Regions from separate parts of the Arthrobacter sp. TMT4-20 genome, predicted to be linked through region 2. Evidence: riboswitches for the same ligand, from Rfam matches in the RefSeq annotation. Region 2 holds a riboswitch; each other region holds the start of a gene.
The links. Region 2 has a riboswitch for cyclic di-AMP ahead of ACX80Z_RS10800 (LysM peptidoglycan-binding domain-containing protein). Riboswitches for the same ligand answer to the same signal wherever they lie in the genome.
Positions count from the first base shown of each region.

Region 1 (5,584 bases), on a different contig from region 2:
TTCGGGGTCGCCTGTGCCGCAGCAGCGCTGGCGCCCACGGTCTGGCTGTTCGGTCTCACCCTGATCCCGGTGGGCCTGTTCGCGCTGACACTCATGACCAGTGCCAATGCGTACGTCCAGACCACCACCGAGCAGGTGATGCGCGGCAGGGTCATGGCGCTGTATTTCGCCATTTTCCTCGGCGGCACACCGCTCGGCGCACCAATCGTCGGCCTGGTCTCCAACACTTTTGGTCCACGGTGGAGCCTCGCCGTCGCCGCAGCGGCCGGCATCATTGCGGCGCTGGCGGGAATGATCTGGGCCTGGCGGGCCCACCATCTACGGCTTCGCTACGATCCGGCCCCGCGGCGTCGGCTGCGGATTGAAACTGACTTCGGCAAACCTCTCACCGATCCCTAAGATCCGGTCCAGCCACAGGCTTTTGGGATCTTAGGGGCGGCGGAGGGCTAGCGTCCGCCGATCACGAAGTCGATGCAGGCCAGCAGGGCTGAAATATCGTCCGGTTCAATCGAGACGAACGTCGCGATGCGCAGCTGGTTCCGGCCCAGCTTCCGGTACGGCTCGACGTCGACAATGCCGTTGGCGCGCAACACCTTCGCGAGTGACGCAGCGTCAACGGAGTCGTCGAAGTCGATGGTCGTAATGACATTGGAGCGGTCCTCGGCGCGGGTGACGAAGGGGGTGGCGACGTCGGACGCTTCCGCCCACTGGTAGACCCGCCCCGCGGACTCCGCGGTGCGGGCCGCAGCGAACTCGAGACCGCCGCTCTGGTTCAACCATTCGACCTGGGCGTTGAGAGTCACCAGGGTGGCCAGGGACGGGGTGTTGTAGGTCTGGTTGAGTAAAGAGTTGTCGATGGCCGTCTGGAGGTTCAGGAAATCAGGGATCCAGCGGTCGGTCGCCGCGATCCGGGCTGCGCGCTCCAGCGCGGCCGGCGAGAACAGGCCAAGCCACAGGCCGCCGTCGGACGCGAAGTTTTTCTGGGGAGCGAAATAGTAGACATCGGACCCACTGACATCCACGTCCAGACCGCCGGCGGCCGACGTCGCGTCGATGAGGACCAAGGCATCCGGTGCGGCGCCGTCGACCCGGTGCACCGGTGCTGCCACACCGGTGGAGGTCTCGTTCTGCGGCCAGGCGTAGACGTCCACGCCTGTTTCCGCTTCAGGGGTGGGGCGCGTCCCCGGGGCCGAGGTGATCACCGAGGATGCCTGGAGGAAGGGCGCCTTGTTGGTGGCGGAAGCGAACTTCGCCCCGAATTCCCCGAACGACAGGTGCTGGGCCTTGTCCTGCACCAGCCCGAAGGATGCCACATCCCAGAACGCTGTTGACCCACCAACGCCCAGCACCACCTCGTAGCCGGCCGGCGCGTTGAACAGCTGGCTCAGGCCTTCCCGGACCGAACCGACAAGGTTGCGCACCGGCGCCTGACGGTGGGACGTGCCAAGCAGGGTCCGTCCGGCCTGCGCGAGGGCCTCCATCTGCTCGTCGCGCACCTTCGACGGGCCTGCTCCGAAACGCCCGTCGGCGGGAAGGAGGCCAGCGGGGATCAATTGGTCCGGGGAAATGCTCATGGTCTCTCCAAGGGGGTAAGCGTGCGACACAAGACGGGATACATTCTGCCGCACTACCCGGCCCCGGCGGCATTTGTGAACATGCCCCGACCGGGCACCCGGTTGCCGCTGATTGCCGCGGCCTCCGGTAAATGGGTTAACCTTGGTGAGCGTAGAACTTGTGTTCGGCGCTGGCGATATGTGCCGCGCTCCCACCGCGAAAGCTGCCCGCTGTTCCATCCCGCACCAGTGCCTAGGAGCTGAACCGCATGACGGACCTCATCGATACCACTGAGATGTATCTGCGGACCATCCTGGAACTGGAGGAGGAAAACATTGTTGCCCTCCGCGCCCGGATCGCTGAACGGCTCCGTCATTCCGGTCCCACCGTCTCCCAGACCATCGGCCGGATGGAGCGCGACGGGCTGGTGATCGTCTCGGGCGATCGCCACCTCGAATTCACTGACCTTGGCCGCCGTCGCGCCATCGGGGTGATGCGCAAGCACCGCCTCGCCGAACGTCTCCTCTCCGACGTGATTGGCCTGGATTGGGCTTATGTCCACGAAGAGGCCTGCCGCTGGGAGCACGTGATGAGCGAGCGGGTTGAACAGCGGTTGTACGAGCTGCTGGGAAAGCCCACCGAGTCTCCATACGGCAACCCTATTCCGGGGCTTGAGGCCCTGGGCGGCCCGCCAACCCAAGGCTTCACCGACGGTGTCCGCAGCCTCCTGTCGGTGATCGGCGCCAATCCTCAGGGGTCAGTGATTACCCTTATCCGGTTGGCCGAGCCCATTCAGGTGGACCCGGAACTGCTCTCCCAACTCGATGAGGGTGGGTTGCGGCCCGGAACGGTCATCGGCGTGCAGGCGGCCGGCGACTATGTGTCGGTCAGGGTCGAGGGTATCGAGGGCGCGCTGGAGCTCCCGCCGGAGGTCGCCGCACACGTGTTCGTGTCGGTCGCCGGGCCGGCTCTCTAAACCTCCACGGCACAATATTGCCGCAAATTATCCACAGGAAAAGATAACGAACGTATCTCTTTTGCTTATGGTCGTGGATGATGGAAAGCTGACGTTGATACATCAGCGTTATCTAAACCGCACGCCTAACCCTGTCAGCGGATTTGGATGCTGAGACCCGTGACAGGGGCGGAGGACCCATCAGACGGCGGCTGATAAGCCGCCTTGGGGTGAAGTCCGGACGCGGTGCTGCTTCGGCGGACCGGTCAGGGCCGAGTTTCTTCCCGAACTCGAATCCGACAGCTAACTTCGCAGGCATATACGAAAGGGACCCTTTGTCGAAGCACCATGCTTCGGGACGCCGCCGTGCCGGCGCCCCAGTACCTGCCGTGCGTCCTCGGGACGCGCAACGACTCGAACGACGACGACGAGCAACCCGGGTCAGGGGCGACTTTTCGCTCACCGGGATGAGCCAAAAATTCGCCATCGCCGCCGCCGCGTCCGGGCTGGTGCTGACCGTTACGCTACCCACCACCGCGGGGACGGCCCCGCAGGACGACAATGCGGCCGCCGTAACCGTTGCGCCCACCGTGCAGGCGACTGTTGCGCCCCGGGAAATCAGCGTTCCCGACGCGGCGCTGGTCGACTTCAGCCGCACCGCATTGCAGAGCACCTTCGACGCAGACGCCAAGCTCAGCGAGATCATGACCGCTGCAGACTCAGCGGCTGTACCTGCAGCGGCCCGCGGCTCCCTGTCAGCTCCCATGGACAAGCTGATTGTCACGTCCCCGTTCGGTTACCGGGTCAGCCCGATTACCGGCCTGGGTGGGGAACTCCACTCAGGTCAGGACTTCAGCAGCTCGTGCGGCACTGAAGTGTTCGCGGCAGCGTCCGGCACTGTCACCTTTGCCAGCTGGCACCCCTATGGCGGTGGAAACCGCGTGGTCATCGATCACGGCAACGGGCTCGAATCCACGTACAACCATCTCTCGTCCAGCAATGTCCAGGAGGGGCAGTCAGTGGACCGCGGTGAGGTCGTCGCCCAGAGCGGTAGTACCGGTGCATCCACCGGCTGCCACCTGCATTTTGAAGTGATGGTTGACGGTCAGGCCGTGGACCCCATGGGCTGGCTGTAACCAAGGACACACCGTTTCGTGACCGGAATGTGACATTGCGGTCAATCTCATGTACCGTCGATCTCGTGCCAAATTCTAATAGGTTTGGCACCCTCGAGCAGATCGCCTAGCTCTGCCACTGCCTGAGGTTCCGTTCGCACAATTCGCATGGCAGAGGCGGGGGAACCAATTAGTGGATTTCGCAAGAAATCCTTGGGGTTAAGTCGTCTGATTCCACTGGGAATCAGAGGGCCGGGTGACTCCCATCCGAATCCGACAGCTCACCTCGCAGGCAATTGGGAGAGGCAATCGAACGTGTCAACTAGCTCTTCTCTGGGCCGCCACAGGGCCGCCCGTACGCACACCAGCCCCCTGACAGCCATCTCAAGCGCCGTCTCCTCGAACGCTGGTTCCGTCGGCCGCCAGGCAGCAGTCATCGTCGCAGCGTCAGGGCTCGTCCTGACCGCCGGACTGCCAGCCCACGGGTTCGGTGAGTCCGAGCGTGTCGTTCAGCTCTCCACCCCCCTGATCTCGATTGCTGCTACGGCTGACGCCGTAAGCGCTCCCGCCACCGCCGAGATCACCTTCGAGCGTGCAGCCGTGTCGGCGACGCCCGCCGCCGTAGCTGCTCCAGTCGTCGAGGTGCAGGCCGACGTCATCGAGCCAATAACACCCGCCGCTGAGCCGGTAGCCGAAATGGTGGCAGAGCCCGCCGTGCAGGAAGCAGCGCCAGTCGAGGCAGCGCCAGTTGAGGCGCCCGCAGCAGAAGCAGTAGTCGCACCAGCTGCGCCAGCCCAGACGCCCGCAGCCGAAAAGCCAGCCCCCAAGGCTGCCCCTTCCGGTAACATCGCCGCTGGTCTGGTCGGATCCGCCTACTCCCAGATCGGTGTCGGGCAGGACTGCACCGCCATGGTTGAGAAGGCACTTCGCTCCGTCGGCAAGTCCGTTGGCGACATTGCGCCTGGCGATTTCTTCGCCTTCGGATCAGTTGTTGGCTCTCCAGCGGCGGGCGACCTGGTAATCACCGCCGGCCACGTAGCCATCTACGTCGGAAACGGCCAAGTCATCAGCGGTGGCCTGAACGGCATGAACACCGACCTCCATTCCCTTTCCGACCTCCCCGGCGCTAGCTTCGTCCGCGTTAGCTAAGACCACACCGAACCCTGGAGAACGCAAAAATGACAACTCGCACAGCTATTGCACGTCACCGTGCCGATAAGCGCCACAACACCAACTTCTCGGCTCTGGCCAAAGCAGTAACCGAGAACGCTGGCGGCATGGGCCGTCAGGCAGCTGTAATCGCCGCAGCATCAGGCCTTGTCCTGACCGGTGGGGTATCGGCCAACGCTGCTGAGCTCTCCCTCGAATCAGCCGAACGGACCACCCTGACCTCCGCGCTGGAGATCCAGGCCGCTCCAGCCGCCGTCGAAGCTCCCGCAGACGCCGACATTGCGTTCAACCGCACCCCGGTCAAAGCCGTAGCAGCCCCAGCAGTCGTCGAAGCCCCAGCAGTCACTGTTCAGGCTGAGACCGTTGTGGAGATCGAAGAGGCTCCGGCCGTGGCCCCGGCCGCTGAGCCCGAAACCGTAGAGCCGGTTACCGTAACACCTGCAGTGAACGTCGAGCCGGAAGCGCCCGTCCGGACCACTCCAGCACAGGCCGCTCCGGCAGCCGAGGCCCCCGTCGCGCAGAAAGCCCCAGCCGCATCCTCAGGGAAGGCAGCAACAATCGCGGCCGCAGCACAGGCTCAGCTGGGAGTCACCCAGGACTGCACCCGTCTGGTGAGCAACGCCCTGGCAGCAGCAGGGATCAACTTCCACGGCTGGCCAGCCGGGTACCTGTCCCTCGGACGCACGGTCAGCGCCGGCGAAGCCATCCCAGGTGACCTCATCTACTACACAGATGGCGGAGCCGGAGTGGCCCACATCGCTGTGTACATCGGTGGCGGCCAGGCAGTCCA
Region 1 covers NZ_JBTNDW010000017.1:22,546-28,129, reverse strand. The annotation lists gene ACX80Z_RS14205 (MFS transporter) at 1-399, shown strand, start outside; gene serC (phosphoserine transaminase) at 447-1,574, opposite strand; gene ACX80Z_RS14195 (metal-dependent transcriptional regulator) at 1,823-2,530, shown strand; cyclic di-AMP (ydaO/yuaA leader) riboswitch at 2,669-2,842, shown strand; gene ACX80Z_RS14190 (M23 family metallopeptidase) at 2,845-3,645, shown strand; cyclic di-AMP (ydaO/yuaA leader) riboswitch at 3,771-3,934, shown strand; gene ACX80Z_RS14185 (NlpC/P60 family protein) at 3,940-4,773, shown strand; gene ACX80Z_RS14180 (NlpC/P60 family protein) at 4,803-5,584, shown strand, end outside.
Region 1: linked by a shared signal. The riboswitch ahead of ACX80Z_RS14190 (M23 family metallopeptidase) and the one ahead of ACX80Z_RS10800 (LysM peptidoglycan-binding domain-containing protein) in region 2 are both predicted to bind cyclic di-AMP.

Region 2 (5,584 bases):
GCTCGCGACCCGGACGACCTCTACCGAGTGTCAGAAGAGATTCGCCTCTGCCCCGGAATCCTGCGAACCAGAACCAGCATGTTTCTTCGCCAGCCCATCCCCTACCGGATGAGTCCGCTGCTTGCGACGCTGGGTGGCTAACCAACGGATCGGTACAGCGGTTCCGCTGCGCTTCATGCCTGGTGACTGTCTACGTTCCCTATTGCTGCCCTTGCTGCTGCAGGAGGTCGGCGTGGTGAAGCGCGGCAACGTTTGGGTGGGCCCGCAACCGATAGCGCAGAGCATTATCCCCATAGGTTTCAAGGATTGGGCTGTTGGTCGGGTCCACCGACAGCCCCTGGGCCTTGGCGTGAAACTGCGGGCTCATGCGCAGTGCGGGCATGGTGGCATCCAGCGCCGGATTGTAGAAGAAGGGCAGGGAAATCCTGTCGGTTCCGGTACCAGGTGAGATGACACGGTGCAGTGTCGCTTTGAGGTAGCCGTTTGTCGCCAATTCGAGCATTTCACCGATGTTGACCACGAACGTTCCAGGGACCTGAGGTACGTCGATCCACTCTCCTTGGTATTCGACCTGGAGTCCGCCCTTTCCCGGTTCCACCAGGAGCAGTGTGAGCACTCCGCCGTCGCGGTGCGACCCGACGCCTTGTTTCGGCTCGTTGCCGGACTCCCCCGGGTAACGCACGATTTTCAGCATCGGGAAGGCGCTTGAACCAAAGGCTTCATCGAAACTGTCCTCCGGTGCACCGAGAGACACGGCAAGCGCCCGTAAAAGGTCGAGGGAAATGGCACTCAGTCGCTGAGTCCACTCAGAGACGATCTTCCGCATCTCGGGCAATTCAGCCGGCCACAAATTGGGGCCTTCCAACCGCCAGTAGTCAGCGACCCCTGCCGCCGGTTCCACAGCGTTGCGCTCGACGCCAATGTCGATCTGCTCTCGCCAGTCCACCGCCCGATCAGTCAATTCGGCGCCCATCCTGGTGTAGCCACGAAACTGGGGGCTATGAACGTTCTCCAGCTCCAGTTTTTGCTCCTCCGACAAGTCGAAGAAGCGTCTGGAGGTAGCGAGCATGGCGTTAGTGAGCTCCTGCGGGATGCCATGACCTGCCAGGTACAGGAATCCGACCTCGTGCATCGCATTGCGCAGATCGTCCCGGAAGTCCGATGCCTCCTCGGGCCCTGCGTTCAGCTGAGAGTAATCCAGGACGGGCAGTGATTCGAGTGACAAGTTCTTATAGTCCTTTACAACGCGTTTCGGAAACCGAAGTCCGTATCCGCTTCAATGTTACGACTCAAGCCGAAGAGACGAACGATCCCGTTGCGAAGTATGTCGATCTGACTTTGTCGCCGCGCGCAGTCCTCGTTTCAGCCCAGGCCGCAGCTTGGGAGCTGCAGTGAAATCAGGAGGCGGTCTTCACGACGAGCACGTCACAGGGTGCGTTATGTACGACACTCCACGCAACGCTTCCCAGAACCCGTCGAAGCCCCTTCATTCCCACGTTACCTACCACCAGCAATTGGGCACCGACACGCTCGGCTTCCTCGATGAGGACATCCTGCGGCTTGCCCCGCCCCGCAGCGGGGCGCACCTTCACGGAAGGGTGTTGTTCTCGCAGTTTCACTGCAACCTGCTCGGCCAACTTGAGAGCCTGCTCAGCATCATCCAGTATCCAAGTGTCGTTGCCGATATGGACAACTTCCGTGTTACCCGTAATGTGCGCGCTGACCACCACAAGTTCTGCATCGAGGCCTTCGGCAAGAGTCGCGGCGCGCGAGGCTGCCTTGTACGCGGTCTCGCTTCCATCCACACCAACAATCACACTTCCGGTCATGACGTTTCCTCCTCGAACTTCGAACCGCAATTGCGGTATGTGGTGCCTACTTGGTTCGCTTACCTTACTCGGTCAAAGAATCCCATGCCTCTTCGCCGGCGCCCGGAACAAAACGGCCGGCGCGGTGACTATTGCAAGCCCCTTTCAGCGCCGCAGTGAATCACAGCGAATTCCGTCGAGGTCACCCGAATCGGAATCCCGACAGGAGAGTCGATCCTTACTGGTGTACTGGCTCGTGGAGGCCTAGATTACGGGAATGACTAGTTCTCCCGTACCAGGCACGCATAGTGACGAACCCCATGACAACACCATCCATGGCAGGCTCAATTGGCTTCGAGCGGGTGTGCTTGGAGCCAATGATGGGATTGTCTCGGTCGCTGCCCTCGTCGTCGGAGTTGCGGGAGCGACAACGGCAACCCCCGTGATTCTTGCCGCTGGCATTGCCGGTCTTGTCGGCGGCGCGATATCCATGGCCCTCGGAGAGTATGTGTCCGTGAGTAGTCAGAAAGACAGCCAGCAGGCCCTCATCGCCAAGGAACGCCTTGAGCTTGAAACCGAGCCTGAAGCGGAACTTGCGGAGCTGGCCGGAATCTACGAATCGAAGGGGCTTAGCCGGGACACAGCCCATCAGGTGGCAGTGGAACTCACCAAACACGATGCCCTGGGGGCCCATCTCGAAGCTGAACTCGGATTGCGCGAGGACGCCGTGGCGAGCCCGCTAGCTGCTGCGGCCGCATCTGCGCTGGCCTTCACCCTTGGCGCGATCCTCCCCCTGCTGACGATTCTTCTGTTTCCAGAGGAAACTCGTGTCCTCGCGACCTTCGTCGCAGTCCTGATTGCCCTCGCCGTAACCGGCTACGGCAGCGCACGGATTGGCGGCAACCCGGCGACGCGCCCGACCGTAAGGATCGTTCTTGGCGGCGCGCTGGCATTGGCAGCCACTTTCCTTATCGGGTCACTCCTGGGCACCACGGGAGTGGTCTGACGCTCCACTGATGCCTGGGAATCGCTCTCTCTTCATTGAGGTTGCCAACCAGGGAGGCGCCGTCAGTGTAAATGTTTGTACATTTAGTTTTTCCGAGTAGGTTTAATACAGTGCCCCACTGAAGGTGGGGCTTATCGAGGCCTTTTACCGAACCCAGCCAAAGGCCTTGGTCCTTTAGATAGGAAGGCTGGGGCGGGGAAACCATAGGTGGGTTCTTTAGGAACCCTTGGGGTGAAGCCGGGCGGGGCGTTTGTCCTCGTGCGGCCGGGTGTCTCCCATCCGAATCCGACAGCTCACCTCGTAGGTATAGGGAGAGATTATTCATGTCATCAAATACTGTGCGCGCCCGACATCGCGCCGATACGAAAAGCCGTTCGATTCTTCTCCTCAGCAGGCAAGCCGTCCTGCCTCAGGGGGGACCCAAGATCGCCGCGCTTGTGGTTGCTTCCGGAATGCTTGCGGCGGGAGCAAGCCCCGCCCACGCTTCGGCGATCGCCCACCCGGCGCAGGATCACACCGTTTCATCGTTCTCATCGGCTGCTTCAACAGTCGAAGTGGAGGCGAGCCCCACCAATCAAGGCACTGCGTACACCGTGAAGTCAGGTGATTCGCTGGGCGCTATCAGCGTTCAGACAGGTGTGGCGTTGCACAAGCTGCTGAGCCTAAACCAGCTCACCGTCACGTCAATCATCTACCCGGGAAACACCATCGTGCTGTCCGAGGAGTCGAATGCCGTGACTGCTGCACCGGTTGCCTCTGGCTCCGCAGCCTCGTCATCAGCGGTTTCCGACTTTAGCGTGAGTACACAAAGTGCATCGATCAGTCCCCTGAGTAACCGGGTGAGCAGCGAGTCAGGAAATATCTGGGATTCCTCGGACGCTCCCCAGAGCGGTACTGCCAACAGCCGTATTCTTGCCTTCGCCAACACGCAGTTGGGCGCTATTCAGGACTGCACCGTCCTGGGCGAAGGGGCATTGCGAGCCGCCGGGGTGATGGGGGTGGGAGACGAGTCCCCTGAGTCCTTGATGGCCTTCGCTACTCCGGTATCAGATCCCCAGCCCGGCGACTTCGTCTACTACGCCGACGGCGGGATGGGCTTTTCACACAACGCCGTCTACCTCGGCGACGGACGAGCCATCCACAGCGGCTGGAACGGTAACCAGACCGTTGAGGAATCCGTCAATGTGGGTTCCGGTCCTGTCTATTACCGGGTCAACATCTAGTTATCCAACGCCGCTGGTGGGGCTCTGACCTCGCTGACAGCGGTGTTTCTCGGACGCGCCCGGACACCAGATCCGACAAACAGGGATCTGGTGTCCGGGTGAATCCCCCTTTTCCGTCCCCTTGTGCCTTCCCATGGGGCGCACGACGCCAGGAGTAATGAATGCCACAAGAATCTGATCAACGAACCGCGGGTGTTCGATCGGCCACCCTCATTGCTGCCCTGCTTGTCGCCGCGCTCATCCTGATTATTGGCTTGATCGCTTCCCAGCGAGCCTCCTCACCCGCTTCTGATGGATCAGGAACAGACGTCGCAGAGGAATCCGGCGGCCGGGAGGAAGAGAAGTTCGATTTATCCCGGCGCATCGCCGACGACCCGTTAGCAATGGGTGAGGTCGACGCCCCCGTTGTTCTGGTCGAATACGCCGATTACAGATGCCCGTTCTGCGGGGTTTTCTCTCGCGAGACATTGCCGGCGTTGGTCGAGCAGTATGTTGCTAGCGGAGAACTAAGGATTGAGTGGCGAGATTTACCTGTTTTCGGAACTGAGTCTCTTGATGCTGCAGTTGCCGGCCGGGCAGCAGGGGAACAGGATAGGTTCTGGGAGTTCAATAAAGCCGTCTTCGCTGCGGCCCCCGACCGCGGACACATCAGCCTCCCGCGCGAGGAGCTGATCCGCATCGCAGAAGAAGTTGGGGTAGCCGACATCACGGCGTTCACAGCGGATCTGGACTCGGAGGAGCTCAATCAGGCTGTTCAAACCGACGCTGAGGAAGCCGCAGCCCTGGGAGCTACCGGAACACCCTTGTTTCTGGTGAACGACATCCCCATCTCGGGCGCCCAACCGGTAGAAGTATTTGAACAAGCCATTGAGACTGTGCTGGCAGAAACCAGTCTCCAGTAATGCTAATCGGGTACAGCGGGGCGTTCCTCGGTGGTCTCCTCACCCTCCTCAGTCCGTGCTCAGCATTGTTGCTGCCAGCATTCTTCGCGTATGCCTTCAGCACAAAACGGCAACTGGTCGGCCGGACCATGCTCTTCTACGCAGGATTGTTGTGCACCCTCGTACCCCTGGGGGTCTTCGCTGGCACCCTGGGGTCCCTCGTCACCACTGACAGACACATTCTCATCGGGCTCGCAGCCGCCCTCATGATCGTTTTGGGTCTCATTCAGATCCTCGGTGTCCGCCTACCGGCATTCATCCGCACCCGGTCCGCGACTGTCGGTTCCGGCAGTTCCGTCTTCGTCCTCGGATTGGCGTACGGGGTCGCAGGAGCCTGCACCGGACCCATCCTTGGGTCAATTCTTACCGTCGCCGCAGCTGGCAGCAACGCCGTCTACGGCGGAATTCTGCTCGCCATCTATGCACTGGGAATGGCAGTCCCGCTGTTCTTCCTCGCTGCGCTGTGGGACCGCCTCGGTGTTTCCGGACGTCGGTGGCTTCGTCCCCGCCCTGTAACCATCGGACGGTGGTCCAACACCTGGATTATGGTGATCTCTGGCTCCCTTTCAATCGGCATCGGAATCTTCCTCATCGCCACAGACGGAA
Region 2 covers NZ_JBTNDW010000010.1:1,857-7,440, reverse strand. The annotation lists gene ACX80Z_RS10820 (Lrp/AsnC family transcriptional regulator) at 1-141, shown strand, start outside; gene ACX80Z_RS10815 (isopenicillin N synthase family dioxygenase) at 200-1,225, opposite strand; gene ACX80Z_RS10810 (universal stress protein) at 1,398-1,829, opposite strand; gene ACX80Z_RS10805 (VIT1/CCC1 transporter family protein) at 2,086-2,814, shown strand; cyclic di-AMP (ydaO/yuaA leader) riboswitch at 2,957-3,135, shown strand; gene ACX80Z_RS10800 (LysM peptidoglycan-binding domain-containing protein) at 3,138-4,037, shown strand; gene ACX80Z_RS10795 (DsbA family protein) at 4,199-4,939, shown strand; gene ACX80Z_RS10790 (cytochrome c biogenesis CcdA family protein) at 4,939-5,584, shown strand, end outside.

Region 3 (5,584 bases), on a different contig from region 2:
GACGCGGCAGCAAGTACAGAGTCTGTCGAGAGAGAAGAGAGTTAGTCGTGGCTGTTCCTAAGCGGAAAATGTCCCGCTCGAATACCCGTGCACGTCGGTCCCAGTGGAAGGCAACTGCGCCCAAACTGGTGAAGACCGTGGAGAACGGCCGCGTTACCTACAGCCTGGCTCACCAGGCCAAGGTAGTAACCGACTCCGCCGGCACTGCACTGTTCCTTGAGTACAAGGGACGCAAAGTAGCCGACGTCTAACGACCGCTGCGTACCCCGGCAACGGGGGACCCGCAGCGTTCTTATGCGAATGCGTAAGTAGACGTGGCTAATACTGAAGACCTTTTGAAGCGTCTCGGTGTCTCTATAGACGCCGGGACGCTTCGTCTTGCCCTGACACACCGCTCGTTCGCCTACGAGCACGGGGGCATTCCCACCAACGAGCGCCTGGAGTTCCTGGGCGACTCGGTGCTGGGACTTGCGGTCACCGATGCGCTGTACCGGGATAACCCCGACCTGTCAGAGGGCGATCTCGCCAAGCGACGCTCCGCCGTCGTCAGCACCCGCGCCCTGGCCGGGATTGCCCGCGAACTGGACCTCGGCGAGTATGTGCTCCTGGGCCAGGGGGAGAAGCTGACCAACGGCAAGAACAAGGCCTCGATCCTCGCTGACACGATGGAAGCCATTATTGGCGCTACCTACCTGGACAACGGTATTGAAGTGGCTCGGGCCATGGTGATGCGGCTTGTCGCGCCGCTGCTTGGCAGCGCTGCAGCGATGGGCGCCGGCACCGACTGGAAAACCAGCATCCAGGAAATCGCCGCAGCACGCCGGCTCGGCGCCATTGACTACAAGGTCACCGGCTCCGGCCCCGACCACGCACGCACCTTCGAAGCCCTCCTCATCGTCGGCGGACTGCCGTATGGCTCCGGGTCGGGCCCCTCCAAGAAGGAAGCCGAGCAGGAGGCAGCCGCCGCGTCGTGGAAGATGCTCCGGCACCTCGCCCACGAACCCAAATCGGCCGCTTACTCGGTGTCGACCCCTACCAATGGCACTGGCCCTGCTAATGCTGCTGACGTGACTGCCGCCCCCGGTCCGGCCGAGTCAGCCTAAGCCGTACCATGCCTGAACTTCCCGAGGTTGAGGTGGTGCGTCGCGGCCTCGCCCGCTGGGTGTTAGGACGAACCATTGACGACGTCGACATCCTCGACGTCCGCTCCATCCGCCGTCACGGGCTGGGCGCCGAAGACTTCGCCGGCGATTTGGTGGGGGCCCGGGTGTTGGACGTGGTGCGGCGGGGAAAGTTCCTGTGGATGCCGTTGGCACCTCCGGCCGAGGCTGGTGGGACTGCCACGAGTGGTGGCACGAGTGGTGTCGCGCCAGTGGCCCTGATGGCTCACCTGGGCATGAGCGGACAACTGCTGGTCAAAGACGCAGGCTTGCCCGAGGAAAAGCACTTGCGGGTCAGGCTCACCCTGTCGGCTGTCGACGATCCTGATGCCGGACCCCTGCCGCAGGAGCTTCGGTTTGTTGATCAGCGCATTTTCGGCGGCCTCTTTGTGACGTCGATGGTGTCGACCACAGACGGCTATCCGGGTGGGCTGGGGGAGAGTCCACTGCCGCTGATCCCGGTTGAGGCCTCCCATATAGCCCGCGATCCGCTGGATCCGGCGTTCTCCTTCGATGACTTCTTCGCAAAGCTCCGGCGACGCAGGACCGGAATTAAACGGGCGCTACTGGATCAAGGACTGGTATCGGGAATCGGCAACATCTACGCCGACGAAGCGCTGTGGGCAGCCAAAGTCCACTATGCCCGCCCCACGGATGTCATGCGCCGGGCCGACGCCCTACGGCTGATTGATGCCTGCCGTGATGTGATGCTGCGGGCGCTCGACGCTGGCGGCACCAGCTTTGACTCGCTCTATGTGAATGTCAATGGCAGCTCCGGTTACTTTGAACGTTCCCTCAACGCCTATGGCCGCGAGGGCGAACCCTGTACCCGCTGCGCCGCCGACCCGCTCGTTGACAGCCTTTCGCTGATCCGCCGCGAGATGTTTATGAACCGTTCGTCGTTCAGTTGCCCGCGGTGTCAGCCGAAGCCCCGCAACGGCCGCTGGTAGCACATCTCTGCAGCCGGGATCCTTGGCTCAGCACTCCCTCGCAGCTCACCCGTGACACGTTGCCCACTAGCCCCAGTCCCACTCCCGCTCCACCAAGGAGACTTACCCACATAGAACGGGTGACGCCGCACTGACACCCCCAAAGAGGGCAACCATTGGGCATGGACACAGTCAAGACACTGCAAGAACCAGGCGGCGTGGCACGCCGTAGGGAACCCACCCGCGCCGGTCTGGGATCCGTTCACCTCCGCGCGGCCCTCGCAAAGGGTGAGGTGGTAAACCCAGGGCCAGGAGTCTTTGCGCTACCCGGCATCACTGGGAGTCTGCTCACTGCAACGTGTGCCAAAGCTGAACTGGCCTGCATCAGTGCCGCAACGCAACCAAACCTCTGGGTGCTGCGTCCACCATCGTGGCTCCATGTGAGCGTCACCCACAGCCGGCGGCTGAGGGAAGGGTTCAAAGTCCATCGGGCGCAAGGTCCCCTCAGCATCCTGGAGATCTGCGTACAAAGTGTCAGATGTCTGCCAGAGCTTGACGCGCTCTGCATCCTGGAATCGGCGGTGGTACTGAAACATGTGACGCCCCGCGAACTGCTCGCTGCCTTGGCTGGAAAACGAGATGCCCGAGAAAGGGCAGTGCTGCGAATGATCGATCCCCATTCACAATCCATCATCGAAACCGCAGCCCGCTACCACCTGCGCCGCGCAGGACTCAGCGTCCAAACACAGGTGTACATCAAGGGTGTGGGACGGCTTGATCTGTTCGTCGAAGGACCGCTGGGCATCGAAGCCGACGGATGCAACCATCACAGTGGTCCCGCCGAATTCGCTGAAGACCGCCGCCGATGGAACCTGCTCACCACCGGTCGAGCACGGATTCTCCGTGTCACCTATTCGATGCTCGTTCACGCCCCGGCGGAATTCCTGCAGGTCGTGTTGAATTGCCTCAGCCCTCCACGGTCGGACCCGCGCCCCGACCTAGGACATCCAACAGCATACTGCTGCCGTAACCTAAATGTGACAAACCCGGACCAGGAAATGTACAGTAGATCGCACGTCGGGTTCCGTTCAACTCAGCGTCCTTTCGACAGATTGCCTAATTCTGCCGCCGTCGTAAGGTCCGTTCGCACACATCAGGCAGAAGCGGGGGAACCAGTAGTAGTGGTCGTCGCCAGACGACCTAGGGGTGAAGGCGCACAGCGCCCGGGTGGCTCCCATCCGAATCCGACAGCTAACTTCGCAGGCATTGGGAGAGGCAACATCATGTCCAAGAACCGTTATATCGCGCGCCACCGTGCAACCCCACCAAGCGCCATGCAGACCGTTTCCAAGGCAGTTAGCTCTCACGCTGGCGCCATCGGTCGTCCAGCAGCTGTAGTCGTCGCCGCATCAGGTCTGATGTTCAGCGCCGGACTTCCAGCCAACGCTGCAGGCGAAGTCAACGTCAGCGCCCCGGCCGCCGTCTCCGCACCAGTTGCCCAGACGACCGCCGCCAGCTCCACCACTCACACCGTTCAGTCCGGAGATACTCTGGGCAGCATCGCCAGCACCTACGGCGTCAGCATCGAGGCCATCTTCGCCTCGAACGGTCTCGGCTGGGATTCGATCATCTACCCAGGTGACGTCATCTCACTGTCCGGCAACGCCGGCCAGGCCACTCAGGTATCAGCACCAGCAGCAACTGCCGCTCCCGCCCCAGTTGCTGCACCAGCAGCCGCTCCGGCGCCTGCCGAAACCAGCACCCTGGGCATCACCACCGCTTCCGAGACCATCCAGCCAATGGGAGCAGCATCCACCGGCGGACAGGTTTCCAGCGCAGGGATCGCCGGAACAGCACAGGGCCTCGTTGGCTCCCCCTACGTCTACGGCGGCACCTCGCCAGGCGGCTGGGACTGCTCGGGCTTCGTGCAGTGGGTCTACGCTCAGCACGGCATCGACCTGCCCCGCACCAGCCAGGCACAGATGGGCGCGCTGACCCCCACCAGCAACCCTCAGCCCGGCGACCTTGTCATCCAGAACGGCGGCGGACACGTCGGCATCTACATTGGTGGCGGCCAGATGGTCAGCGCACTGAACCCGAGCCAGGGCACCCTGGTCCACGCGGTCAGCGCCATGCCACTGGTTGGGTACTACACCCTCTAAACCCTCCGCGTCAGCGGTACGGTTGTCAGCACCCGAATGCGTCATCGGAGAAATCCGGTGGCGCATTCGTGCTTTCCGGACGCTTTGGTCCCCGATAAGGCAAGCCGATGACACCGAGGCAACCGACGGGTCAGGACACGGCAACGGAAAACTGCGTGGCACCACCGAGCCAGCTCACCTGGGGACGAACTGACAGTCAGGGACGTCTCCACGCTCCGATGGATCGCTAGGAGAGGGAAGCCTGGTTCCCCTGGTAATGCTGTGCCAGGCGGGCCAGACCTTCATCCACTGACACCGTAGGCGTCCAATCGAGCAACTCGCGGGTCCTGCGCTGATCAAACCAGTGTGCAGTCGATAGTTGCTCCGCAAGGAAACGGGTCATCGGCGGTTCACTCTCGATCCCGCCGCGCTGCCAGAGGAATTCCACCAGGGATCCCGCGACCCGTGCCACACCGCCAGGAACGGCCCACCGCGGCGGCTGAACCCCTCCGGCCCGGCAGATTCCGGCGATCAATTCACCGATCGGGCGGGGCTCACCATTGGTGACCACCACAGCTTGCCCAGCCAACCGATCCATGCCGCTCAAGGCTGCGCCGATCGCTGCGGCCGCGTTATCCACGTAGGTGGTGTCGACCAGGGCGGTGCCGGCGTCAAGGAACGGCAGGCGCCCGGCACGCGCACGCTCCAGCACCCGTTCAACCAGCTGCGTGTCACCGGGACCCCACACAATGTGGGGACGGACCGCTGCCACCCTGAAACTTTCGCTGTTGGCGTCCAACGCGAGCAGTTCGGCTTTGGCCTTGGTCTGCGCGTAATTGCCGCGCACCAGAGCCGGAGTGGCCTCAGTGGCACCTTGACCCACGAGTGCCTCACCCACGTGCGCCACCGACGGCGAGGAAATGAAGACGAAGTCGCGCACACCGGCCGCGCGCGACTCTTCGAGCAGGACGCGGGTGCCCTCCACATTGATTGCCTCGAAGTCAGCCGCAGCACCCGCGAAGGAAACCTTCGCCGCGAGGTGCACCACCGCATCCATGCACTGCACAGCGCGGTGGATTGCCGTCTGGTCGGTGATCGATCCAAGGCTGTCTTCAACGCCAGCCAGACCGGATGGGCGCCGCTGAAACGTCCTGACCGCGTGACCCTGCGCCTGGAGGAGCGCGGCAGTAACCCGGCCCAGCATCCCGCTGGCACCGGTGACGAGAACCCTCACAGCTTGCCGACCCGGCCGCCGGCGAGCACCCCGGCAGCCCACACCGCAACCGCTGTCCGGTCAATCTTCGCGTTGTGCCTGATGTCGGTGGGCAACGACGGGACCGCCAACACTGCCGAC
Region 3 covers NZ_JBTNDW010000015.1:10,093-15,676, reverse strand. The annotation lists gene ACX80Z_RS13585 (YceD family protein) at 1-45, shown strand, start outside; gene rpmF (50S ribosomal protein L32) at 48-251, shown strand; gene rnc (ribonuclease III) at 315-1,103, shown strand; gene mutM (bifunctional DNA-formamidopyrimidine glycosylase/DNA-(apurinic or apyrimidinic site) lyase) at 1,112-2,110, shown strand; gene ACX80Z_RS13565 (hypothetical protein) at 2,770-3,018, opposite strand; cyclic di-AMP (ydaO/yuaA leader) riboswitch at 3,193-3,369, shown strand; gene ACX80Z_RS13560 (C40 family peptidase) at 3,373-4,251, shown strand; gene ACX80Z_RS13555 (NAD-dependent epimerase/dehydratase family protein) at 4,478-5,464, opposite strand; gene ACX80Z_RS13550 (alpha/beta fold hydrolase) at 5,461-5,584, opposite strand, start outside.
Region 3: linked by a shared signal. The riboswitch ahead of ACX80Z_RS13560 (C40 family peptidase) and the one ahead of ACX80Z_RS10800 (LysM peptidoglycan-binding domain-containing protein) in region 2 are both predicted to bind cyclic di-AMP.